3 regions of the Arthrobacter sp. Soil_C_49 genome follow, and region 2 is predicted to be linked to each of the others. Evidence: predicted binding sites of a transcription regulator. Region 2 holds the regulator's gene; each other region holds the start of a gene.
The links. The regulator LexA, encoded in region 2, represses DNA repair genes until DNA is damaged. The targets are predictions, from matches to a motif close to TCGAACANNTGTTCGA.
Positions count from the first base shown of each region.

Region 1: AC3A4Z_RS17440 (LexA family protein) is a predicted target of LexA. The motif match lies at 2,196-2,211, and genes of this name have one in related genera.
Region 3: AC3A4Z_RS12960 (LexA family protein) is a predicted target of LexA. The motif match lies at 1,342-1,357, and genes of this name have one in related genera.

Region 1 is NZ_JBDGJZ010000012.1:80,296-84,614, reverse strand. Features, by position in the region: gene rsgA (ribosome small subunit-dependent GTPase A) at 1-575, shown strand, start outside; gene AC3A4Z_RS17450 (alpha/beta fold hydrolase) at 618-1,322, shown strand; gene AC3A4Z_RS17445 (hypothetical protein) at 1,568-2,107, shown strand; gene AC3A4Z_RS17440 (LexA family protein) at 2,225-2,656, shown strand; gene AC3A4Z_RS17435 (Y-family DNA polymerase) at 2,666-3,964, shown strand; gene treS (maltose alpha-D-glucosyltransferase) at 3,969-4,319, opposite strand, start outside.
Region 2 is NZ_JBDGJZ010000020.1:38,298-42,616, reverse strand. Features, by position in the region: gene hflX (GTPase HflX) at 1-226, shown strand, start outside; gene AC3A4Z_RS21745 (ATP-dependent DNA helicase) at 219-2,276, shown strand; gene lexA (transcriptional repressor LexA) at 2,342-3,076, opposite strand; gene AC3A4Z_RS21735 (LysM peptidoglycan-binding domain-containing protein) at 3,458-3,814, shown strand; gene AC3A4Z_RS21730 (histidinol-phosphate transaminase) at 3,884-4,319, shown strand, end outside.
Region 3 is NZ_JBDGJZ010000007.1:98,019-102,337, reverse strand. Features, by position in the region: gene AC3A4Z_RS12975 (hypothetical protein) at 51-221, shown strand; gene AC3A4Z_RS12970 (helicase associated domain-containing protein) at 218-886, shown strand; gene AC3A4Z_RS12965 (hypothetical protein) at 966-1,109, shown strand; gene AC3A4Z_RS12960 (LexA family protein) at 1,371-1,802, shown strand; partial or broken gene AC3A4Z_RS12955 (Y-family DNA polymerase) at 1,812-3,108, shown strand; gene AC3A4Z_RS12950 (hypothetical protein) at 3,145-3,459, shown strand; gene AC3A4Z_RS12945 (N-6 DNA methylase) at 3,544-4,319, shown strand, end outside.

The DNA.
Region 1 (4,319 bases), on a different contig from region 2:
ACGAACTCCTGGCGCACATCCCCGCGGGCGGAACTATCGTCCTGCTGGGGCCGTCCGGCGCCGGCAAGTCGACGCTGATCAATGCCCTGGTGGGGCGTGACGTCCAGGACACCGGCGAAGTGAGGGCCGGGGATTTCAAGGGCAAGCACACCACCACGTCGCGCGAACTGGTGCCGCTTCCCAACGGGACGGTCCTGATGGATACGCCCGGTGTGCGCGGTTTCGGGTTGTTCGACGCCGAGGACGGGATCGGCGAGATGTTCGGCGACGTCGCGCTGCTTTCTGACCAGTGCAGGTTCTCCGACTGTGCCCACCAGGGCGAGCCCGGCTGCGCCGTGCAGGCCGCGATCGCCGACGGCGTGCTGGAGGAGCGCCGCTGGCACAACTACCTGAAACTGCAGCGCGAACTGGCTGCCCTGGCGCGCCGGAGTGATGCCGCGGCGCAGCGTGCTTACCAGCGGGAATGGCACCAGAAGGTGGTGTCCGCCGGGAAGTCCCAGCGGTGGGCGGAGCGCGAGACGGCGGAAAGGAAGGAAAGCTCCGGAACTAAAGGACGGGCGGGGAAGCGTCGCTGAGTGCGCGTTCAGTTTGTCAGTCCGGGCGGGTAGGGTGCGGTCATGGACATCATCCTGGTTCCCGGTTTCTGGTTGGATGCTTCCTCCTGGGCAGAGGTGACGCCGGTGTTGGAATCCGCTGGCCACCGGACGCATCCGCTCACCCTTCCCGGCCTGGAGTCGGTTGACGCTGACCGGGCCGGGATCGGCCTGCGTCAGCATATCGATGCCGTGGTTGCCGCAGTGGACTCCCTGGAAGGCAAGGTTGTGCTCGTTGGACATTCGGGTGGAGGGGCCATCATCCACGGCGTCCTGGATGCCCGGCCGAACCGGGTGGAGCGCGCCATCTATGTGGACAGCGGACCCCTGGGCGAAGGGGGCGTCATCAATGATGAACTGCCGGCCGACGGCGACGACGTTCCACTGCCGCCGTGGGAGGCCTTCGAGGACGCGGACCTGGTGGACCTCGACGACGGGCTCCGTGCAGCCTTCCGTGCACGGGCCATCCCCCAACCGAAGGGTGTGGCCTACGACCGGCAGCACCTGAGTGACGAGCGGCGCTACGACGTGTCCGCCACCGTCATCGCCTGCGAGTTTCCGTCCTCGATGCTGAAGGAGTGGATCGCCGGCCGCCACCCCTTTGTTGCCGAACTGGCCCGGATGCGCGACGTCGAGTACGTGGACCTGCCCACCGGGCACTGGCCGCAGTTCACCAGGCCGGCTGAACTGGGACGGGCCATCCTTGCGGCAGTGGAACGTACGGCCTGAGGCTGATCTCCTTCGGCCTCCCCAATCCACCCCCTACTACCCGCCCGTAGCGTAGCGCCGCGTTTTGCGGCAGGAGCATACTGAAAACGCCGCCTAGTCGATGGAGGTTTCTCCGTCCCGGCGGCCTATCACCGGCAGGTCCGGGGGAATCTGCCGGCATCCTGGCGAAGGCGGGGACCTGGATTCCCATGCTGTTCGCCTCCCTTGGAAGAACATATCGGTCTCAGAGGGGCAGAAGATTAACAATGAATCGCACCAAGACGGGGCTCCTGTCGATGGCGGCCGCTGCGGCGCTTGCCTTGGGACTTGCCCCCGGAGCTGCGGTGGCGCATGGCGGGTCCGGGCACGGAGGATCGGACAAGAGCGACGACTGGCGGAACAATGACGATCAGCGCCGGCTGGTCAGAGTCCTGCGCCACGTTACGGACAACTATCGCTGGCTGGAGAACGCGGAGGCGGACGGCTACAAGAAGATCACCGAATGCATCGATAAACCCGGCGTGGGGGCCATGGGCTTCCACTACGCGAAGCAGGAACTGATCGATGACAAGACCCAGGCCCGAAAGCCTGAGGTTCTGGTCTACATGCCCAATGAATACGGGCGGTACAAACTGGTGGCCGCTGAGTTTATCTCGACCGCGGCCCACCGGCCTTCGATTGCCGGCCTCAAGTTCGAGGACGGGCCATTCCCCAATTCCTTCGCACTCCACGCGTGGGTGTGGCGGGACAACCCGGACGGCATGTTCGCAGCCTTCAACCCGGACCTTAAGTGCCCGAAGAAATAGGCACCCCCGCGCTCCTGCCCCTCGCGGGCAGGAGCGCCTTCGTGTCCGGCCGTCGTCATTGTCGGCCCTCCGCTGTACACTCAACACATCGAACATATATTCGAATAAGGGTGTGTTGTGGGCGTTATTATCGGTCCCCGTGTGATAGATGCGGGACTCTCTTTGCAGCTGGCCTGGCTGTCCCCGGTGACGGTGGCAGCAGGTTATCCCTCACCTGCACAGGACTACTTCGATGGCCGGATAGACCTGAATGCGCATCTGATCAAGGACATCACCAGCACCTTCGTGGTCCGGGTGACCGGCGACTCGATGGAGCGGGCCGGCATCAGTGACGGGGACGAGCTCATCGTCAACCGGGCCCTCGAGCCGAGGGACGGCTCGGTGGTAGTGGCCGTGCTGGACGGCGAGCTGACCGTGAAGAGGCTGAGGATCACTGCCCGGGGAGTGGTGCTGCAGGCCGAAAACCCCAGGTACCCGGACATCAGGGTTTCCGCATTGAGCGAACTGACCATCTGGGGTGTTGCCACCAGGTGCCTGCACCATGTGTGAGAGGCGGCCATGGCCAGGCCGGCATTGATGCGGCAGATGCCCGAGATCGCCCACGTGGACGTGAACTGTTTCTACGCCAGCGCCGAGCGCGTCTTTGACCCCTCCCTGGAGGGAAAGCCGCTGATCGTGCTCTCCAACAACGACGGCTGCGCTGTTACCCGCTCGCCGGAGGCCAAAGCCCTGGGCATTCAAACCGGCGATCCCTGGTTCAAGCTCGCACCCAGGGCAAAGGAATGGGGCCTCATCGCCAAGTCCAGCAACTATGAGCTGTACGGGGATATCAGCGCCCGCGTCATGGAACTGCTGGGACGCTACTCTGCCTGGCTGGAGGTCTACAGCATCGACGAGGCCTTCCTGGGTGTCAAAGGCACCCCGGAGCACCTGCTGGAGCTCGGCCGGACCATAAAGGCTGCTACCGCCCGGAACGTGGGGGTGCCCGTCTGCGTGGGTATCGCCCGCACCAAGACCCTGGCCAAGCTCGCCAACAAGTGGGCCAAGCACAACCCTGCGTTCGCCGGCGTCTGCCGCTGGGACTCAGTGCCGCCGGAACACCAGGAGGCCCTGATGGCCAGGCTCCCCGTCATCGAAATCTGGGGCGTGGCAACACGGATCACCAGGCGCCTGAACGCCATGGGCATCCAGTCCATCCTGGACCTTCAGCGCGCCGACCCCGTCAGGATCCGTGAGCGCTTCTCCGTGGTGATGATGCGTACGGTCCTTGAACTGCAGGGCACGCCGTGCATCCCGATGGAAGAGGCCCGGATCGGCCGCGACCAGCTGATCTTCTCCCGCTCCTTCTCCACCCCGATCACCACCGCGCAGGACGTGCGGCAGGTCCTCAGCGTCTATGCCCAAATGGCCAGCGGGCGGCTGGCCAGGCACCACCTGCAGGCGAAGGTACTTACCGCATTCGCCGGCACATCACATTTCAATTCCCGGCAAACGTCCTTCCCCTCAATCTGCATCCGGCTTCCCATGCCAACAGCGGACCCGGTCATTCTCACCAAAGCAGCGCACGCACTGCTGCCCTCCATCATCGAAGGCACCAGGTACGCCCGCGCCGGCATCATGGTCACGGACCTGCGGCCCAGCGGTAACCAGAAGCCGCTGGAACCGTTCGAAAACCCCCACGAGGAGAGGCACATCGGTCCGCTGCTGGAAGACATCACCCGCCGCTACGGCCGCGGCTCCATCGGCCTGGGGCATGCCGGAATCCGCGGCGGACCCGACTGGACCATGAAGCGCGGGATGCGCTCGCCCCGGTACACCACGCACTGGGACGAGCTCCCCCTGGTCAAGGCAGCATGAGGAACTAGGGTCCCTCGGTTTCCTCCTCAGCGGCCGGCTCCTCAATCAGCAGCGCTGTTCCCTGATAGGCGCCAAGCTCGATGAAGAAGCTGTGCAGGTCATCCACCTGGCCCACCGTCTCCTCGGTGAACAGGTCCCGCACGCCGGCGCCGGCCTCCAGGTGGCTGGAGTTCACGCTGCCGGTGATGCTTTCACCCGAGAAGTTCAGGACCGTCACCTGGATCTGCCCGGAGGCGAGGCGGTGCACCATCACCAGCAGACCGCGCTGGGAGACCTGCGGAACGTCCAGGAGCAGGCCAGTGGCAATGCCCCACTCCTCACGGACCTTCAGGATCTTCTGCAGCCGCCGGGCGAA
Region 2 (4,319 bases):
GGAAGGGATCCCCGAGCTGCTGCAGGCCATCAGTGAGGCCATTCCGCGGCCGTCCGTCAAGCTCGACCTGCTCATTCCGTACGACCGCGGTGACCTGGTGAGCAAGCTGCACGAATCGGACGCTGAGATCATCAGCGTTGACCACGATGAAGCCGGCACCCGGGCAGTAGTCAAAGTCCGGGAAGGCCTTGCGGCTGAACTGGAATCATTCGTCACCCATGACTGACGCCGTGGCCGACGAAGCCACAGCTGCGCCCGGCGAGCAGTTCGTGATCGAACTGCTCGACCGGGCCGTAGCAGGCATGGGCGGCCAAAGCCGGACCGGGCAGCACGAAATGGCCAGGCACGTTGCCCGGGCCATCGAAACCGGAGACCACCTGCTCGTCCAGGCGGGCACCGGCACGGGAAAGTCGCTGGCATACCTGATTCCCCTGATCGCTCATGCTTTGGAGAGCGACAAGCCTGCCTTGGTGTCCACCGCAACGCTTGCCCTGCAGACCCAGATCGTGGGCAGGGACCTGCCCCGGCTCCTGAAAACCATCACCCCGGCCTTGGACCGGCCCGTCAAGGTGGCGCTGGTCAAGGGCCGGTCCAATTACGTCTGCGTGCACAAACTCGAAGGCGGTTTTCCCTCGGAGGAACCCTCCGAGGGCCAGCTGTTTTCCCTGGGGGAGGACACCAGCGTCCCGCATTTCGCTGCGGCGGTGGGCGGTCCCGCCTCGCAGCTTGGCAAGGAAGTGGTCCGGCTGCGGGAGTGGGCGGAAAAGACCACCACCGGGGACCGGGACGAGCTTCTGCCCGGCGTCACGGACCGCGCCTGGCGGCAGGTCTCGGTCACCTCCATGGAGTGCCTGGGCGCGCAGAAGTGCCCCATGGCGGCAGAATGCTTCAGCGAGCTGGCCCGGCAGGACGCCGCCGACGCCGACGTTGTGGTCACCAACCATGCCATGCTCGCCGTCAGCGCTTTTGAAGGCCTGGCCGTGCTCCCGGAGTACGATGTGGTGGTGGTGGACGAGGCCCACGAGCTCCAGGACCGGGTGACCGGCGCGGTGTCCGGCCAGCTCTCGGTGGCCATGGTCCATGCCGCCGCTGCCGGTGCGCGCAAGCACACGGCCATCACCGTGGACGCTCTGAACGCGGCTGCAGCCAACCTTGAGGTTGCGTTGGCGGGTGTCCCCAACGGGCTGCTGCCGAACGGCCTGAATGATGAGCAGCTGGACTGCGTGGACCAGCTGCGTGAGGCCTGCCGGGCCGCCCTGTCCGACTCAAAGGGGGACAGCAGCACAACGGCCGACGGCGGGCGGCAGCTTGCGCGCTCCCGGCTGATGCTCATCCTGGAACTTTGTGAACGACTACTGGCAGGCCGGGAGAACCGGGAAGTGGTGTGGTTCTCCCGGGCCAGCTCGTTTGACCCGCAGCAGGGCTATTCCCAACCGGACGAGACGGCTCCTGCGCTGGTCAACATAGCCCCGCTCTCCGTCGCGGGCCGCCTGCGGGAGGGCCTGTTCGCGGGGCACACAGTGGTGCTGACGTCGGCGACCCTGGCCATCGGTTCGGCGTTCGAGCCCGCAGCGGGCGGGCTTGGCCTCGTCGGGGAGGGGGCGCCGAGCTGGTCCGGTGTTGACGTCGGCTCACCTTTTGACTATCCCAAGCAGGGCATCCTCTACGTGGCGGGCCACCTGCCCAAGCCGGGCCGGGGCGTGTCGCCGGAGGCACTGGCAGAGCTCGAAGCCCTGATCCAGGCATCCAACGGCGGTGCACTGTGCCTCTTTTCGTCCCGGCGCGCGGCAGAGGAAGCAGCCGATGTGCTGCGGCCAAAGCTGGGGATGACCATCCTGTGCCAGGGCGATTCCACCATGACGGCGCTTGTGAAACAGTTCGCGGACGAACCCGACACCTGCCTGTTCGGCACCATGTCCCTGTGGCAGGGCGTCGATGTACCGGGCGGGTCCTGCCGGCTGGTGGTCATTGACCGGATTCCGTTCCCGCGGCCGGACGATCCCCTGATGACTGCACGGTCCCGCGCTGTGGCGCAGGCGGGCGGCAACGGCTTTATGTCTGTTTCGGCCACCCACGCTGCGATCCGCCTGGCCCAGGGAGCCGGCCGCCTCATCCGCTCCACCGGGGACAAAGGCGTGGTGGCGGTACTGGATTCCCGGCTGGCCACCGAACGCTACGCCGGATTCCTTCGCGGCGCGATGCCGCCCTTCTGGTCCACAACGGACCGTACGACGGCGATCGCGGCACTTGAGCGGCTCGCGCAGGAGAACGCCTGACGGAAACGCCTACGCCTTGCCGGCAGCGCCTTCGCGCTGCCGGCAAGACGGCCGTACCGGGCCGACTAGAGCGAGCGGAGCACTGAGACAACCTTGCCCATGATGGTGGCGTGGTCGCCCAAAATGGGTTCGTATTGCGTGTTCTGCGGAAGCAGCCAGGTGTGGCCGTCACGCTGGCGGAAGGTCTTGACGGTAGCTTCATCGTCCAGCAGCGCTGCGACAATATCGCCGTTGGCCGCGTCCGCCTGGCGGCGTACCACCACCCAGTCGCCGTCGCAGATCGCCGCGTCCACCATGGAATCGCCGGCGACCTTGAGCATAAACAGCTCTCCCTGGCCCACCAGCTGGCGGGGGAGCGGCAGGACATCCTCCACCACCTGGTCGGCCAGGATGGGACCGCCGGCGGCGATCCGGCCCACCAGGGGAACCATGGCGGTGTCCATGGCGGTGGGAAGTTCGGTCACCGTGGCGCTGCTGCCCGGCAGAAGGCTGGACGGCTCCGTTGCCGCCTTGGGCGCACCTCCATCCAGCGTCAGGGGCATCAATACCTCCATGGCGCGAGGCCTCTTAGGGTCGCGGCGGAGGTAGCCGAGCTTTTCCAGCTGCGAGAGCTGGTGGGTGACGCTGGAGAGGCTCGCGAGGCCCACGGTGTCGCCGATTTCCCGCATGGACGGCGGGTAACCGTTGTCATTGACCGAGCGCTGGATGGTCTCGAGGATTTTCTTCTGCCGCGGCGTCAGGCCCTTGGCGGTCTTCTTCGGTTGGGAGGTTGCCCTGCCCCCGGCGGCTGCTGCTGCCATATTCGCCAATGCCTTTCAGTTTGCCCCGGCTTTGCGGCCTGGACCCGGAGTAGCCGCCGTAATTGTCAGACCCTGCTGATCAACTTCAGAGGTGGTTGTTCTTGTCTTCAAAGCTAGGCCAGCCACTTGGCATTTTCAAACATTTGTTCTAGCGAGTCTCGACATTATTCGTTGATAAGTGCTAAAACAGAGAAAGCAAAGTTCGAACATTTGTTCTACTCAGCGTGAAGCCGTTCGAAAACCCGGACCAGTTCCGGATCCAGCGGCCGCGGCGCTGAGGGAACATCGGGCAGCACGGTCAGGTCCAGGAGGGCTCAGTTCATGTCAGCTACATCTGCTTCACAGGGTTCACGTCCGCAGCTTCTTTCGGTGCATCAACTCATGTCGCAGCCGGCCAGCCGGCAGCCGGAGCGTCCTGCACCCCTGCCGCCATTGCGGCTGACCCGCCGCGGGAAGGTGGTCCTGATCGGCATCCCCCTGGTCCTGCTGGCGGCTTTGCTTCTTTCCCTTGCCGGCTTCTTCAACTCGCCGGCAAAGGCCTCGGAATCGGCGGCAGACCTTTCGGTCACCCCCACGGTCACGGTCATCGTGCAGCCGGGCCAGTCCCTGTGGGCTATCGCCGGAACCGTTGATCCCGGGCGGGATGCGCGCGATGTCGTGGCGGACATCGTGCAGCTCAACAACCTGAGTGCCGGCGCGGTCCACCCCGGCCAGCAGCTGTACGTGCCCACACGCTAGCTGCACGCTGAGCGCGAACAGGGCACCGTCACATTTTCCGGTCTCCTGCACGGGCACTAAACTGTTCAGGTGAATGACCAGCTAGAGCGCCTGAACCGGCTTCCCCTCCGCAACAACCTTCGTGGGTTGACCCCCTACGGCGCCCCCCAGCTGGATGTCCCCATCCTCCTCAACGTCAACGAGAACACCCATGGCGTGCCCGCGGATGTCCGCGCGGCCATCAGTGCCGCAGTAACGGAGGCTGCCGCAGGCCTGAACCGCTACCCGGACCGGGAATTTACCGAACTGCGCAAGGCCCTGGCGGAGTACTTGGGGCACGGCCTAGACGAGACGAACATCTGGGCGGCCAACGGTTCCAACGAGGTACTCCAACAGATCCTCCAGGCTTTCGGCGGACCCGGCCGCACTGCACTTGGCTTCCCGCCCACGTACTCCATGTACCCGCTGCTGGCCAGCGGCACGGACACCGAATACATCGTGGGCGACCGGGCGGAGGGCTACGGCC
Region 3 (4,319 bases), on a different contig from region 2:
ATGTTGGGGTCGGGCGTAGGCTACGGCCTAAACAAATTTTGGGGGAATCAATGAACGTCAGTCCAAGCTTCGGCATCCTCGCGGTGCTCTACATCGTCGTGATGGCAGTACTGATCGGTCTGGCGATCTACGTCCTGATCCTGGTCATCACTTTTTTCCGGCTACGGATCGCTGAATTGAAGCGGACCGTCCCGCCGAAGGGACCCTCGAGACGACCATGACAGAGGCCCGGCGCCCATCGCCCCACCCCGACTTTGTCCGGCAGTACCGGCAAGGTACGCCGACATCGACGATCGCCGCCGCGGCCGGCGTCGCCGAAACCACCGTCCGGTACCACCTGCAGATCGCCGCGAAGGCAGACCCGGGCATCAGGGACGAACACAAAGCCGCCCAGCCCCCTGCCAGGCGGAAATCCGAGGCGGGCCTGCGGAACCTAGCCGACATCCTTGCCTTCCACGAATCGCATGGCCGGCTGCCGGTCAGCCACGCGAAGGCAGCACGGGAGCGTGCCTTGGCCTCTTGGCTGGCAAACCGCTGCCGGGACGCGGCCGAGGGGACCCTCTCCCCCACCTACCGGTATGCACTCGCAGTGATTCCTGGATGGGATAAGCCTTCAACCCGCAAGGCCGAGGACGAGAAACGGTGGCACCAGCGGCTGGAGGAACTCCACAGGATAAGGGCCGCCGGCGGTGACTGGCCCCGACATCAAAAAACAGGCGATCAGGCAGAGCGGACCCTTGGGGTGTGGCTGCACGGGCAACGGATCGACTACCGCGCCGGAAGGATGGACCCGGCCAAAGAACAGCAGCTGAACACCCTCCTGCCCGGCTGGCGGGAAGGCAGGGGCCACCGCGGCGGCCGACGCAAGACCCATTCCTCGCCGTAGATGCCCGAGGGCGCGGCGACAGGGACCGGGCGCGTGTCGAACGGGATGCCGGCGGTGAGATCCGCCTAGGGTCATGACCATGGAGCGGGATTCGTCCGGAGAGCTGGAAGGGCAAACATCGGTCAACGACCTGCTCGACGAGCCGATCGGAGCCGAACCCCTCCAGATGGCCCTGCCCATCCTCGTACAGATCCGCCCCGGCGAATTCCGCCGCCTCTCCTGACATCACCCGCGGCTGCTGAGCACACCAGCAGGCAATCCCCCTTCGGGGATAAGACCGGGCACCCAGGTGACCAGACTCCATGTCCGGTGCGGCGGGTTGTGCACACTGGCGGGCAGGTGGAGCCCTCCGCCCAACTCAAAGCTGTCCCCATTGTGTACAACCCGCCCCGGCTTAGCCTCCCGAAACCCGTCATGCACGAATGTCCGGCCCCCGGAGTACACTCAGTAACTACTCGAACATATTTTCGAAAAAAGGTGTGTCGTGGGCGTTATTCTCGGTACCCGTGTGATAGACGCGGGCGTTTCTTTGTTGTCGGTGCTGTTCTCTCCGGTGACGATTGCCGCGGGCTTTCCGTCGCCGGCGCAGGACTACTTTGATGGCCGGATCGACCTGAACGCCCACCTGATCAAAGACGTCACCAGCACCTATGTGGTGCGGGTGTCCGGGGAATCGATGGAAGGTGCGGGCATCAGCGACGGGGACGAGCTGATCGTGAACCGGGCGCTGGAACCGCACGACGGGTCCGTGGTCGTGGCTGTGCTGGACGGGGAGCTGACGATCAAGCGGCTGCGGATCACCCCGACCGGGGTGGTGCTGCAGGCGGAAAACCCGGCGTATCCGGACATCGTGGTGCCGGCCCTATCGGACCTGACCATCTGGGGTACCGCTATCCGCTGCCTGCACCACGTCTGAGGGCCCGTGATGTCTAAGCCGGCTCTGATGCGGCACATGCCCCAGATCGCGCACGTGGATGTGAACTGCTTCTACGCCTCCGCGGAGCGGGCGTTCAACCCCTCCCTGGAAGGCAGGCCGGTGATCGTGCTGTCCAACAACGACGGCTGCGCGGTCACCCGCTCCCCCGAAGCCAAAGCCCTCGGCATTGCCATGGGTGAGCCATGGTTCAAGCTCGCACCACGGGCGAAGGAATGGGGCCTGGTCGCGCTCTCGAGCAACTACGAGCTGTACGGGGACATCAGCGCGCGGGTGATGGAACTGTTAGGCCGGTACTCTGCCTGGCTGGAGGTCTACAGCATCGATGAGGCGTTCCTCGGCGTCAAAGGCACCCCCGCCGAGCTTTTGGCGATGGGCCGGGCCATGAAAGCGGCCGTCCGGCGGAACGTCGGCGTGCCGGTCTGCGTCGGGATCGCCGACGAAGACACTGGCGAAGCTGGCCAACAAGTGGGCGAAGAACAACAAGGCCTTCGGCGGGGTGTGCCACTGGGACTCCGTCCCCGCCCTGGAGCGCGAGGCGCTGCTGGGCCGGCTGCCCGTCGAAGAGGTGTGGGGCATCGCAGGCAGGCTGACCAGGCGGCTGAACGTGATGGGCATCTTCACCATCGCCGACCTGGTCCGGGCCGACCCCGTGGCGATCCGGGACAAGTTCAATGTCGTCGTGATGCGCACCGTCCTGGAACTGCAGGGAACCCCCTGCATCCCCATGGAAGAAGAACGCATCGGGCGGGACCAGCTGATCTTCTCCCGGTCCTTCGCCAAACCCATCACCACGGTCGCGGGGATCCGGCAGGTCATGTCCGTGTACGGGCAGCAGGCATCGGCGCGGTTGGCCAAACACGGGCTGCAGGCCAAAGTCCTCACCGCGTTCGCCGGAACCTCGCACTTCAACCCCAACGACACCTCGTACCCGTCGGTGTGTGTGCCGTTGCCGATGCCCACCGCTGACCCGGTGATCCTGACCAAAGCCGGCCACGCACTCCTGCCCCGGATTGTTGAGGGCGTCCGGTACGCCCGGGCGGGCATCATGGTCACCGACCTGCGCCCCACCGGCAACCAGGCACCCCTGTCCCTGTTCGAGAACCCGCACGAGGAACGCCACATCGGAACCCTGCTGGAGGACGTCACCCGCCGGTACGGCCGCGGGTCCATCGGCCTGGGCCACGGCGGGATCCGGGGTGGGCCGGACTGGACTATGAAACGCGACATGCTCTCCCCCAGATACACGACCCACTGGGACGAACTCCCCCTCGTCAAAGCCGCCTAACCACCACACCCCAGCACCACCAAGGAACGAATCTTAATGACCATCACCCCAGAAGCCCCCACCCTGAACACCCCCGTGGACGTCCGCTTCACCAAGACCGGCACTCCCCTGGCCGTCCGCCACGACGGACGCATCTGGGCCATCACCGAAGAACCCGTCCACTGGTTCACCAGGGACTCCTGGTGGGAAACCCGCCAAAGCGTCCCCGTAGGCGTCGGGAACGTCGTCGATATCGAACACTGGCGTGTTCAAGTTCGCCTCGGCGGGTCGGACTCGCCGCTGCGGACCTTTGAACTGCGCCGCGAACCCCTCGCTGAACAATGGCTGCTGGAAGCCATCACTGACAACTGAGCCGGGCGGCGGACAGACAATATTCATCAGCGGAGTTGCCGATAGGGTGGACGGGTCCCCTACCAGTCTTGAAAGAGTTTAACGATGCCCAACGAACGCGTGACCGAAATCCTTGTGCGAGAGAAGCTGCGCGCTGCAGGCTACGACATGGGCAAGGTCGAAGAGCAGGCCTCATCCGTCAAGAGGATCGACGCATTGCTTTCGAGGGCATCCAAAACAGGTAAGGGTGGCATTGGCCGCCCGGAATTCATAGTTCGCTTTCCAGGCCGTTCGGACACGCTTATGGTAATCGAATGCAAGGCGGATGTAGCCCATCATGGAAACCCGGACCTTGAGGTTCCACATGAGGACATCGCAGGAAAAGCCGTTGACGGAGTACTCCACTACGCCCGGTTTTTAGCGTCCAGCTACAACGTCATTGCAGTGGCAGCATCAGGCACAGAAGGAGAGCATCGGATCTCCTCCTTCCTCCATAGTCGAGGCGATGCGGGGCCCCAGACCTTGGTCGACGCAGATCGGGCTGAAATCGCCGACATCCTGGCTCCGAACAGGATGTTGGATGCTGCGTCAGGCCATGCAAAAAGGAGCATTACCGCCGCGCAGTTACATAGAGCCGCTGTGGACTTGCACGTTTTTCTTCGCAACTATGCCTCCTTGTCCGAGTCGGAAAAGCCCCTCGTCGTGGCTGGTTCGTTAATAGCTCTGACCGACCCGGCATTTTGTGAGCGGGAAGCGCCTGCTGGAGATAAGTCGTATAACCGATACGACGCGAGGCCCGATACTAGCCGCGACGGAAATGTTTTAGCCAAGGAGTGGGGGGACGCTATCGAGCGCGTCTTCGAACGAGCCGAAATACCAAT